4 regions of the Enterobacter sp. UPMP2060 genome follow, and region 1 is predicted to be linked to each of the others. Evidence: predicted binding sites of a transcription regulator. Region 1 holds the regulator's gene; each other region holds the start of a gene.
The links. The regulator CRP, encoded in region 1, controls carbon source genes, mostly activating them, when cyclic AMP is high. The targets are predictions, from matches to a motif close to ATGTGANNNNNNTCACAT.
Positions count from the first base shown of each region.

Region 2: cdd (cytidine deaminase) is a predicted target of CRP. The motif match lies at 1,114-1,131, and genes of this name have one in related genera.
Region 3: ACWKXN_RS18360 (YjcB family protein) is a predicted target of CRP. The motif match lies at 1,442-1,459, and genes of this name have one in related genera.
Region 4: rhaS (HTH-type transcriptional activator RhaS) is a predicted target of CRP. The motif match lies at 1,340-1,357, and genes of this name have one in related genera.

Region 1 is NZ_JBSKJQ010000008.1:13,966-17,067, reverse strand. It holds gene ACWKXN_RS15910 (YccS/YhfK family putative transporter) at 1-1,189, opposite strand, end outside; gene crp (cAMP-activated global transcriptional regulator CRP) at 1,247-1,879, opposite strand; gene ACWKXN_RS15900 (OsmC family protein) at 2,191-2,595, shown strand; gene ACWKXN_RS15895 (phosphoribulokinase) at 2,662-3,102, opposite strand, start outside.
Region 2 is NZ_JBSKJQ010000002.1:397,967-401,068, reverse strand. It holds gene ACWKXN_RS07315 (CidA/LrgA family protein) at 1-368, shown strand, start outside; gene ACWKXN_RS07310 (CidB/LrgB family autolysis modulator) at 365-1,060, shown strand; gene cdd (cytidine deaminase) at 1,190-2,074, shown strand; gene sanA (outer membrane permeability protein SanA) at 2,201-2,917, shown strand; gene ACWKXN_RS07295 (glutamine synthetase family protein) at 3,042-3,102, shown strand, end outside.
Region 3 is NZ_JBSKJQ010000011.1:47,814-50,915, forward strand. It holds gene ACWKXN_RS18355 (EAL domain-containing protein) at 1-875, opposite strand, end outside; gene ACWKXN_RS18360 (YjcB family protein) at 1,521-1,802, shown strand; gene ssb1 (single-stranded DNA-binding protein SSB1) at 1,865-2,395, opposite strand; gene uvrA (excinuclease ABC subunit UvrA) at 2,646-3,102, shown strand, end outside.
Region 4 is NZ_JBSKJQ010000016.1:8,009-11,110, reverse strand. It holds gene rhaR (HTH-type transcriptional activator RhaR) at 1-301, opposite strand, end outside; gene rhaS (HTH-type transcriptional activator RhaS) at 375-1,211, opposite strand; gene rhaB (rhamnulokinase) at 1,513-2,982, shown strand; gene rhaA (L-rhamnose isomerase) at 2,979-3,102, shown strand, end outside.

The sequences.
Region 1 (3,102 bases):
GCACGGTCATTAAGATCCAGTACGGTTTCGGCAGGTGCAGCGCCATGCCCATCAGGCTGGCGGTACTGAGCATCACGCTAATCCTTGCGGCGTTGCGCAGAGCGGACGATTTAAGAGAAAGATAGCTTTTGAGCGCGGGCAATAGCGGAAGCCGTTTTTGCTTATCCGCCATCAGGTCGCGGGGATAAAGCGGGCGCTGGGTGCGCAACACGCGGGCGATGCGGCTGAAGTGCCAGGCGGCAAACTGGCCGACCGGGTTATCGGGATGCTGGCGGGCGATTTTCTCCAGCGCGCCCAGCTGTTTTTCCATGTTAAAGCGCGTCGGGTAGCGGTGGTAGAGAATATCATCGGCCAGGATCCGCAGACGTGCCGATACGGTCTGCGCGTTCCAGCGGATCACCGCTTCGGCGTGGCTGCGCTCGACCAGCTTTTGCACCTCCTGCGGGTGGTGAAGGCTTACGGAGATATGCTCCTGTAGATCCAGCCCGACCTGGAAGGTGCGCAGCAGCCGCTTGTACTCGTGGTTCTTGTTGGCGGCGAGCATATGCAGCTGCTGATAGCACTGGCTTATGAGATCCACCACCTTCTGCTGGCGCGTCAGCAGCGGCGGTAAGGATTTTTCCGGGTCGGTATGCTGGGTGAGCAGGGTGTATTTGGCTTCGCAGTAATCCGCAAGCTGCACATAGAGCAGGCTCAGGGATTCACGCAGCGGCTGCTCCCGCCACAGCCAGAACCAAAACCAGTTAAACAGCCCGTACCATAATGTCCCCAGGGCGTAGATCAGCAGCGGCTCCCACACCGGCATGTTCCCGGCGAGGCTCAGCGTGAAAATGGCCGCAATCAGCGAGGCGGGAAGCAGGCGGGCGTGCAGCGAACTGATTTCCGCCGTGACGCCGAGCGTCATCGCCAGCACGGTCAGGATCAGCGGCAGCGGGATATCCCGGGCAAGCAGGAGTTGTACGGCGAGGCTACACCCGGCAAACAGGCAGCCACCGATAATCAGGCGTTTGAAAAAGCGCTTATGCGGCGTGTCCAGACCGGCAATGTTGCAGCAGGCGGGCACGAGGGAAAACAGCAGGCCTTGTTGAAGATGTCCGAGGATCAGGCCTATGGCCACAGGAAGACACAACACCAGCGTTTGCCGCAGTGCGTAGTTAACTTCCGGGTGATAGATCAGCCTGCGCCACATGGGGAATAGAGACAAAAACGGCGTGACACCTTGCGATGGCACGCCGTTTAAGCGGAATTAACGCGTTCCGTAGACCACGATGGTTTTACCGTGGGCGGAGATCAGGTTTTGATCTTCCAGCATTTTCAGGATACGGCCCACTGTTTCACGGGAGCAACCGACGATCTGACCAATTTCCTGACGGGTAATTTTAATTTGCATGCCGTCCGGGTGGGTCATGGCGTCTGGCTGTTTCGCCAGGTTCAGCAGAGTTTGTGCGATACGGCCGGTAACGTCCAGGAAGGCGAGGTTACCCACTTTCTCTGACGTGACCTGCAGACGGCGCGCCATCTGGGAAGAAAGACGCATCAGGATGTCAGGGTTAACCTGAATCAGCTGACGGAACTTCTTGTAAGAAATTTCAGCCACTTCACATGCTGTCTTTGCTCGAACCCAGGCGCTACGTTCCTGGCCCTCTTCAAACAGGCCCAGTTCACCGATGAAATCGCCCTGGTTCAGATAAGAAAGGATCATCTCTTTCCCTTCTTCATCTTTGATCAGCACTGCCACCGAGCCTTTAACGATGTAATACAACGTTTCCGCTTTTTCACCCTGGTGAATCAGCGTGCTCTTCGATGGGTACTTATGAATGTGGCAATGAGACAAGAACCATTCGAGAGTCGGGTCTGTTTGCGGTTTGCCAAGCACCATGCGCTGTTATCCTCTGTTATAAGCTGTCACCAGAGTCATCAGATGCATCCGGACTCTGGGGTTGCAATCGAATTCTTACCCATACCCTGGGAAGTCGGCTACCGTAACGTTTCGCAGCCAGTAAAGTTTGATGTCCTCTGCATACACGTGTAACGTCAATGTATTACTGTAGCATCCTGAGTGTTTTAGCATAGCTTTCGCCGCGTGTCTCCTGGTGTCTCGCTTCAGCATGATGCAGGTCGCCTTCCATTGCGATAAATGTAACGCACACGTAATCTGTCACCAAAAATGCAACGTTGGAGTTAATGAATATGCAAGCGCGCGTGAAATGGGTTGAAGGTTTAACGTTCCTGGGCGAGTCCGCGTCAGGACACCAGATTTTGATGGACGGTAACTCCGGCGATAAAGCACCCAGCCCAATGGAAATGGTGCTGATGGCGGCAGGCGGATGCAGCGCAATTGATGTGGTGTCGATTCTGCAAAAAGGACGTCATGACGTGACGGATTGTGAGGTTAAACTCACGTCAGAGCGTCGCGAAGAGGCGCCACGCCTGTTCACCCATATTAACCTGCACTTTGTGGTCACCGGTAAAGAGCTGAAAGACGCGGCGGTCTCGCGTGCGGTGGACCTGTCTGCGGAAAAGTACTGCTCGGTGGCGTTAATGCTGGAGAAAGCGGTAAAAATCACGCATTCGTATGAAGTGATCGAGGCGTGATTGATGGGGCATCGTGCGTGTTGATGCCCTCACCCTAACCCTCTCCCACAGGGAGAGGGAACATGCTCACGCGATCTGCTTCCCTTCCATCAGTCGCTCCACCAGCGGCGTCATGATGAGCTCCATCGCCAGCCCCATTTTTCCGCCCGGCACGACTAACGTATTCATGTGCGAAATAAACGAGCCCTGCAGCATTGCCAGCAGCCAAGGGTAATCAATGCCTTCGAGATTGCGGAAATGGATCACCACAAAGCTCTCATCCAGCGACGGGATGCTTTTAGCGGCAAACGGGTTCGAGGTGTCCACCGTCGGCACGCGCTGGAAGTTGATATGGGTGCGGGAGAACTGCGGCGTCAGGAAGTTAATGTAATCCTCCATGGAGCGCACCACGGAGTCCATCACCGCCTCTCGCGAATGGCCGCGCTCGCTCATGTCGCGCGTCAGCTTCTGGATCCACTCCAGGTTAACGATAGGGACCACGCCGACCAGCAGATCCACGTGGCGCGC
Region 2 (3,102 bases), on a different contig from region 1:
AATATCTGCGCGCATTCGTCCTGATTTACGCCTGCCTGTACGCCGGGATTTTCATCGCGTCGCTGCTGCCGATCGTCATTCCCGGCAGCATTATCGGTATGCTGATCCTCTTTGTTTTGCTGGCGCTGCAAATCCTGCCCGCAAAATGGGTCAATCCCGGCTGCTTCGTCCTTATTCGCTATATGGCGCTGCTTTTCGTGCCTATCGGCGTCGGGGTCATGCAGTATTTTGATTTGCTCAAGGCCCAGTTCGGCCCGATTGTGGTCTCCTGCGCGGTCAGTACGCTGGTGGTTTTCCTTGTGGTGAGCTGGAGTTCGCATCTGGTGCATGGCGAACGTAACGTGGTCGGGGAGAAAACAAAAAAATGATGGCCAATATCTGGTGGTCGCTGCCGTTAACCCTGGCGGTGTTCTTCGCCGCGCGCAAGCTTGCCGCACGCTTCAAAATGCCATTGCTGAACCCGCTACTGGTGGCGATGGTGGTAATTATTCCGTTCCTGCTTCTCACCGGCATTCCCTACGAACGCTACTTTGCCGGCAGCAAAATTTTAAACGACCTGCTGCAGCCTGCCGTTGTGGCGCTCGCCTTTCCTTTATACGAGCAGCTCCATCAGATCCGCGCCCGCTGGAAATCCATCATTACCATCTGTTTTGTGGGCAGCCTGGTGGCGATGATCACCGGCACGTCGGTAGCGCTGTTGATGGGGGCCTCTCCGCAGATTGCGGCATCGATCCTGCCTAAATCGGTGACCACGCCTATCGCGATGGCGGTCGGCGGCAGCCTCGGCGGGATCCCGGCCATCAGCGCGATGTGCGTCATTTTCGTCGGTATTCTCGGGGCGGTGTTTGGTCACACCCTGCTGAACGGGATGCGTATTCACACTAAAGCGGCACGGGGACTGTCGATGGGAACAGCTTCCCACGCCCTGGGCACTGCCCGCTGTGCGGAGCTGGATTATCAGGAAGGGGCGTTTAGCTCCCTGGCGCTGGTGATCTGCGGGATTATCACCTCCCTGCTGGCCCCGTTCATTTTCCCGCTGATTCTGGCGGTGATGGGCTAAAATTTGCGATGCGTCGCGCAAATTTCATTTTGATTTCATAAGTTGCATACATAATGAGAAGTGGATCACATATAAAGCCCTGACGGCTCCGTAAACTACCGATCCATTAACCTTTATGAGGCAAACGCCATGCACCCACGTTTTCAAGCTGCTTTCGCCCAGCTTGCAGAGAATTTGCAGTCAGCCCTGGCTCCCGTTCTGGCAGATGCACACTTCCCCGCCCTGCTGACCGCTGAGCAGGTCACGATGCTGAAACAGGCAACGGGACTGGACGAAGACGCGCTGGCTTTCGCACTGCTTCCCCTGGCTGCCGCCTGCGCGCGGGCCGATCTCTCCCACTTTAACGTCGGGGCCATTGCGCGCGGCGTCAGCGGAACCTGGTACTTCGGTGGCAATATGGAGTTCCTGGGCGCGACCATGCAGCAAACGGTTCACGCCGAGCAGAGCGCCATCAGCCACGCCTGGCTGCGCGGTGAAAAAGCCCTGAGCGCCATTACCGTTAACTATACCCCCTGCGGCCACTGCCGTCAGTTTATGAACGAGCTGAACAGCGGGCTGCAGCTGCGCATCAACCTGCCGGGCCGCGCGCCGCATACGCTGGGAGATTATCTGCCTGACGCGTTTGGCCCGAAAGATCTGGAGATCAAAACGCTGCTGATGGACGAGCAGGACCACGGTTACGCCCTGTCCGGCGATGATCTGAGCCAGGCGGCCATTCGCGCGGCCAACAAAAGCCACACGCCGTACAGCAAGTCTCCGAGCGGCGTGGCGCTGCAGTGCCGCGATGGCCGGATCTTTAGCGGCAGCTATGCAGAAAACGCCGCGTTTAACCCAACCCTGCCTCCGCTGCAGGGCGCGCTTAACCTGCTGAGCCTGAACGGCTATGACTATCCGGACATTCAGCGCGCTATTCTGGCAGAAATTGCCGATGCGCCGCTGATTCAGTGGGATGCGACCGCCGCGACGCTTAAAGCGCTGGGCTGCACGACGATTGACCGCGTACTGCTTGCGTAATCCTTCCGGCGGGCAGAAATGCCCGCCAGTTTGCTGAAAAACCCCTCAGTTGAGTCGCTGTTTCTTGCGCTAACCAGGCGGGTAAAGTAGCCTGAGTTAAATTTCATCCACGAACGAGCCATCTCCATGTTAAAGCGCGTTTTTTACAGCCTGTCTGTCCTGGTCGGCATACTGCTGTTGATCGTGCTGGGTCTCGACCGCTGGATGAGCTGGAAAACCGCCCCCTACATCTTTGATGACCTGCAGGACCTGCCCTATCGTCAGGTTGGCGTGGTGCTCGGCACCGCCAAGTATTACCGCACCGGCGTGATCAACCAGTATTACCGTTACCGCATTCAGGGCGCGCTGAACGCCTACAACAGCGGCAAGGTGAACTACCTGCTGCTGAGCGGCGATAACGCGCTGCAAAGCTACAATGAACCGGTGACGATGCGTAAGGACCTGATTGCCGCGGGCGTGGACCCTGCCGATATCGTGCTCGACTACGCCGGATTCCGCACCCTGGACTCCATCGTGCGCACGCGTAAAGTCTTCGATACCAACGACTTCATCATCATTACCCAGCGCTTCCACTGCGAGCGCGCGCTGTTTATCGCGCTGCATATGGGCATTCAGGCGCAGTGTTACGCGGTGCCGTCGCCAAAAGATATGCTGAGCGTGCGCGTGCGCGAGTTCGGCGCCCGTTTTGGCGCCCTGGCCGATCTGTATATCTTCAAACGCGAACCGCGCTTTTTAGGCCCGCTGGTTCCGATTCCGGCGATGCACGAAGTGCCGGAAGACGCGCAGGGTTACCCGGCCGTCACGCCCGAGCAGCTGCTGGATATGCAGAAAAAGGAGAAATAACAGGACCGCCTTTATACTTTCTTTACGCCGGGCCTGACGCTTTTTATCCCCCCTTTACGTCGGCTCTTTTAAGCTGAGTTCACTGCCGCTACGGCTTCATTGAAGAATGACTATGAACTCAATAATGAATGCGTTTTTCCTCAAAAGTCTCCGCCCGTATTTTAACTTTCCCGGTTTATCACTTC
Region 3 (3,102 bases), on a different contig from region 1:
ATAATCGGCTGATAGTGAACGCAAAGCTGTCGTTTGTTCAGCGCCCGGTGCAGTAAGCGCCCCGGCGAATTGAGCTCACGATGGGTACGCGACCATACCAGCAAAATAATAATGCTGCAGATCATGCCCAGCGGTAGCGTCAACGTCGCCTGGTGATAAAGCGTTTCATAAAAGCGTTTATTTGATGTCGAGACAATGGCCGCAATCGGTCTTTTGGGAGATGTTACGATCGTATAAAAGCGGTTATCTTTTTGAAATACCGATTCCTTATCCCGAATCATCGAATTTAATAAAGAAACATTGGCTTTCTGGCTGACGGAAAAGAAAGCATTGGTTACCGTGTCGTACACACCCCAGGAGAGAGAATGATCCGCGGACATGACTTCGCTGTATGAAAGCGGATTGACGACCACCACATAATTTCCGCGCTGCATATATGTCATTTTATAGCCAGTATAAAATGGGGTATCGCGATAATAATAGATAGCGACGTCAGGTTTGCGCGTGTAATTAGCGACAGGAATGGCGTAGGGGTGATCCGGTGTAAAAACGGTCGAACAAAGAAAATTCTGACCTTCAGCGTAAATTAAATCGGCGACAAACAGGCGACCACGAACAACGTTCAGCATATATTGACGGTGTCCCGGCGTGCAAAGCTCGCCCTGATATTTTACCGCCTCGTCCCTGGCAAGCTCAACCTGTTGAATAACCAGCTCTGTTTTGTCTAAAGCCAGTTCAGCAAATGTGCGTAGCTGGGCGCTTGTTTCAGACACGGCACGCAGTTGGGCAAACCATAGCGCAAGCATCACCGGCAGCATAACTACCATGATGATCCCTACCACCCTGAGCATTTTGCGCCGCGCGCTACGATTCATTTCCCGCCCTATATCCCTGCATGTTGTACGCCTGTAGTACTTAAGGCCGGATGCTTTGTTAAACAGGTGATTACGTTGCATGAATCATGCGAAGTTAGCAACTGACTTTTAGTATTAAAAATCTTAAATTTCGTTATGCCGATAATATTTTCCCGTAAGTTAAACTGTAAGTATTCGTTCCGTTTCAATTAAGGAAAATAATTATCCAGCCCGTCAGGCAGACGGGAAGATAACACAACAGACAATCGTTGATTAAGCCAAACGTCTGACAGCATGAAAAAAGTACAACTTCATCAGGACATTTTATGCTATTTGCTCTGAGGCATTGTGTTCGTTGATTTATAAATAGTCAGCCTACACCACAATATTTTGAGTATTGGCGGAGAATAACGCCCCTCTTATAAAAACCGAATTTGCGCTATCCCCACTTGCCCGAAGGGCATTTTCGGCAAGCTGTGGCTCCGCCTCCTCGTGCGCCGAAGGCAGAACCAGCCCGCGCAATCGCCTTTTCTGAAGAATAAAATCCTCTTTTTTGATCGCACAGACACTGGCGAATAAATCAACAAATGTGATATAGTTCACACATATTTTGTAACGAGAAACACCGTTTCATTCAGTTCGTCTGTTTTATAGAGGATGGGTTTTATGGCAACCATTACTACCAGCATGGTTCTCCTGCGCTGGCCTTTGTTGAGTGCGGTACTGATGTTTCTAGCCAGCACGCTGAATATTCAGTTTCGTAAATCTGACTATGCAGGTCTTGCTGTCATCAGCACCCTGCTGGGGCTGGGTGCGGCCTGCTGGTTTGCAACGGGTCTGCTTGGCATCACCCTGCTGGATATCGCTGCCGTCTGGGAAAACATTAAAGTGGTGATGGTTGAGGCAATGAGCCATACGCCGCCAGACTGGCCGATGGTGATTACCTGATCCCTTCCGGAATAAAAAAACCCAGACGATAGTCTGGGTTTTTTGTTTTCAGCACGCGGAAATCAGAACGGAATGTCGTCGTCGAAATCCATTGGCGGTTCGTTAGACGGCGCCGGAGCAGACTGCTGCTGCGGACGAGACTGTGCGCCGCCGCTGAACTGGTTGCCGCCCTGCGGCTGCTGAGGCTGACCCCAACCGCCCTGCTGCTGGCTCTGACCGCCACCTGCCGGTGCGCCACCGCCCTGACGGCCACCCAGCATCTGCATGGTACCGCCCACGTTGACCACGACTTCTGTGGTGTACTTCTCAGCGCCGGCCTGATCGGTCCATTTGCGGGTACGCAGCTGGCCTTCGATATAGACCTGAGAACCTTTACGCAGATACTCACCGGCCACTTCGGCCAGTTTGCCAAACAGCACTACGCGGTGCCATTCGGTCTGCTCTTTCATCTCACCGGTCGCTTTATCACGCCAGGATTCGGAAGTAGCCAGCGTAATGTTGGCAACTGCGCCACCACTCGGCATGTAGCGTACTTCCGGGTCCTGGCCCAGATTACCGACGAGAATCACCTTGTTTACGCCTCTGCTGGCCATGTTCGTGTCTCCTGAATACGTTTCTTAATAGTGTAAACGCGCGAGTGTACCATTTCCATGCTGCACTTTGATAGTTGCGTAGCACGTTCCAGAGTTCTCTCGCAACTCCACATTGTTACACAGCCAATCAGAAAATGCATTCCAATACTGTATATTCAAACAGGTCAAATTGTGTCATAATTAGCCGTTTCTGACAGCCGTTTGTCCTTCAAACAAATCAGGCAATCCGTGTTCCAACCGGGAAAGGTGAATGGATAAGATCGAAGTTCGGGGCGCCCGCACCCACAATCTCAAGAATATCAACCTCATAATCCCTCGCGACAAACTCATTGTCGTGACCGGGCTTTCGGGGTCTGGCAAATCCTCACTGGCTTTCGACACTTTGTATGCCGAAGGACAGCGTCGTTACGTTGAATCGCTCTCTGCGTACGCGCGTCAGTTCCTGTCGCTGATGGAAAAACCGGATGTCGACCATATTGAAGGGTTGTCCCCTGCTATCTCTATTGAGCAGAAGTCCACCTCGCATAACCCGCGTTCAACGGTCGGTACCATTACCGAAATTCATGACTACCTGCGTCTGCTGTATGCCCGCGTGGGCGAGCCGCGCTGCCCGGACCACGACGTCCCGCTGGCGGCCCAGACCGTAAGCCAGATGGTGGATAACGTGCTGTCGCAGCCGGAAGGGAAACGCCTGATGCTGCTGGCGC
Region 4 (3,102 bases), on a different contig from region 1:
CCCAGTCCACGTTAAGCTTGAGCCTGTCCGGACAGTAAATAACGTTTTGCAGCACCAGGTCGTTAACCGAGGCGTAGGAGTGTTTATCATCCGCGCGAATGTAGAACAGGTCTCCGCGCGTGATGCGGTAGGGACGGTCGTTGAGGATGTGCAGGCCGTTACCGCGCCAAACCAGCACCAGCTCGCAAAACTCGTGGGTATGTTCGGCAAAGACGTCCTGCGGGTAGCGATCGGCCACCGTGACGGCCTGACTCGCGGAGGCAAAAAAATCATCTTTGCGAAGAATTAACTGAGCAGCCACACCACGACCTCTACGCCGAATAACCTGACACTATTAGCTTTTTTGCGGAAATAAAACGGTGACTGCCCTCGCGTTACTGAAGCATCGCGTCTTTTCCCTGGCGAATATCGCGCGGAGACCAGTTAAATTCCCGGCGAAACCGCGTTGAAAAGTGATTGCTGTCGCCAAAACCGCAGCAATAGGCAATATCCGTGACGCTATCGTCGGTATGACGTAAAAGATGACGCGCTTTGATCAGGCGCAGACGGTTAAGGTAGCGTTGCGGCGTCAGTCCGGTGTGCTGTTTAAGCTGGCGATGCAGGGTACGCAACGACAGAGAAAAATCATCCGCAAGGGTTTCCCAGCAGACATCCTCGGCAAAATGATCTTCCAGCCAGGCCAGCAGATGGTTCAGGCGCGCGTTGTTATCTTCCAGCCCTTCCACCAGGCTGCTGCGGCGCAGCAGCACCAGAAGCTGCATAAACAGCAGTTCGCGCGTGGCAATGGCGTGCGTCTCCTGCCCGTCCTCGCTCTTCTCCATCTGGCTCACCAGCTGACGCACCTGCTGCAGGATGGACTGATTCACCCGCCAGTGCGACGGATAGTGTCCGTCTTGCTCCTGGGGCAACAGCTGGCTCAGCCCCGAAAGAAACTGGAACGCGTCCGGGGAACGGTAAAGCACATTCGTCAGATACAGGTTGTCGGTATGTTCATACAGGTGCCGGTCGTGGTCGCGCACGAAGCACACCGTACCGCCGCTGATGGTATAAGGCTGGCCATTGAAAACATGAATACCCGTCCCGCGCTCAACAATCACAATTTCGTGAAAATCATGATGATGCTCCGGGAACGCAGCCTGAGGAAGCCGTGGCTCAATCGCGACAGGCGAACCTCCTGAAGGAAAAAAATCCACGCAGTGCAGTACGGTCATAACGGCCCCCACCAATGAAAAATGTTCTCAAAATAGTAATTAAGGCCTCCCACACTCACCTTCAATTTTTGGCAGTAAACCTCGCAAAAGCTGTCCATTTTTCAAGAAACAGGGGGAAAGATCGGGAAATGCGCTCAGCGTCACACTGCCTGAGCATCCCGTCACTGCTGGAAACTGTGAACGTCCTCACATTCACCTTTGCTTTCTTGCCAGCGCGAGATTTGGCCTGTCAGTGGTGAGAAGGTGACTTTTTCTTCCCTTTTTTACACTCACCGCTAATGACTTAAGAAAGGACCCGACCATGACTTTTCGCCATTGTGTGGCTGTCGATTTAGGCGCATCCAGCGGCCGCGTAATGCTCGCGAGCTGGGACCGTGAGCAGCACGCGCTTTCGCTTCGCGAAATGCACCGTTTCGCCAACTGCCTGCAAAAGCAGGACGGTTTTGATACCTGGGATATCGATGCCCTGGAGGCGGAGATCCGTACCGGTCTTAACAACGTCTGCAACGACGGCATTCGCATCGACAGCATCGGCATTGATACCTGGGGCGTGGACTACGTTCTGCTTGATAGCCATGGCGAGCGCGTCGGCTTGCCGGTTTCTTATCGCGACAGCCGCACCGACGGCCTGATGGCGAACGCGATCGCCCAGCTTGGCAAGGACAACATCTACGGGCGCAGCGGCATTCAGTTTCTGCCGTTTAACACGCTTTATCAGCTGCGTGCTTTGGTCGAGCAACAGCCGGAGCTGGTCGCGGACGTGGCCCATGCGCTGCTGATCCCGGACTACCTGAGCTATCGCCTGACCGGCAACATGAACTGGGAATATACCAACGCCACCACCACACAGCTGGTCAACATCAACTCGGATAGCTGGGATGAACATCTGCTGGCCTGGACGGGGGCGTCGCCTTCCTGGTTCGGCACACCCACCCACCCGGGTAACGTGATCGGTCACTGGATTTGCCCCCAGGGGAACGCAATCCCTGTCGTTGCCGTCGCCAGCCACGATACCGCCAGCGCGGTAATAGCGTCCCCACTTGCAAGCAAAGACGCGGCTTACCTCTCGTCCGGCACCTGGTCGCTGATGGGCTTTGAGAGCAAAACCCCGTACGCCAGCGATGCCGCGATGGCGGCAAACATTACCAACGAAGGCGGTGCCGAAGGCCGCTACCGCGTACTGAAAAACATCATGGGGCTGTGGCTGCTCCAGCGGGTGCTGAAAGAGCAGAACATTACCGACCTGCCCGCGCTTATCGCCGAAACCGAGAAGCTGAAGGCCTGTACGTTCCTGATCAACCCGAACGATGACCGCTTTATCAACCCGGCGCACATGAGCGCCGAAATTCAGGCCGCCTGCGTCGAGGGCGGGCAGCCGGTGCCGTCGAGCCCTTCAGAACTGGCGCGCTGCATTTTTGACAGCCTCGCCCTGCTGTATGCCGACATCCTCAGCGAGCTGGCGAGCCTTCGCGGAAAACCGTTTAGCCAGCTGCATATCGTGGGCGGCGGCTGCCAGAACCAGCTGCTGAACCAGCTCTGCGCCGATGCCTGCGGTATCACCGTGGTGGCGGGTCCCGTGGAGGCCTCCACGCTCGGGAATATCGGCATTCAGCTGATGACCCTGGACGAACTTTCCAGCGTTGACGACTTCCGTTCGGTGGTGGCGGCTAACGCCAGCCTGACCACCTTCACCCCCAATCCCTGCCGTGAAATTGCTCGCTTTCGGGAGCAGTTTCAGCAAAACCGACTGACTAAGGAGCTTTGCGCATGACAACTCAATTAGAACAAGCCTGGGGCCTGGCTAAACAGCGTTTCGCCGCCGTCGGCGTGGATGTCGAAGAGGCGCTGCGCCAGCTCGACCGTCTGCCCGTCTCCATGCACTGCTGGCAGG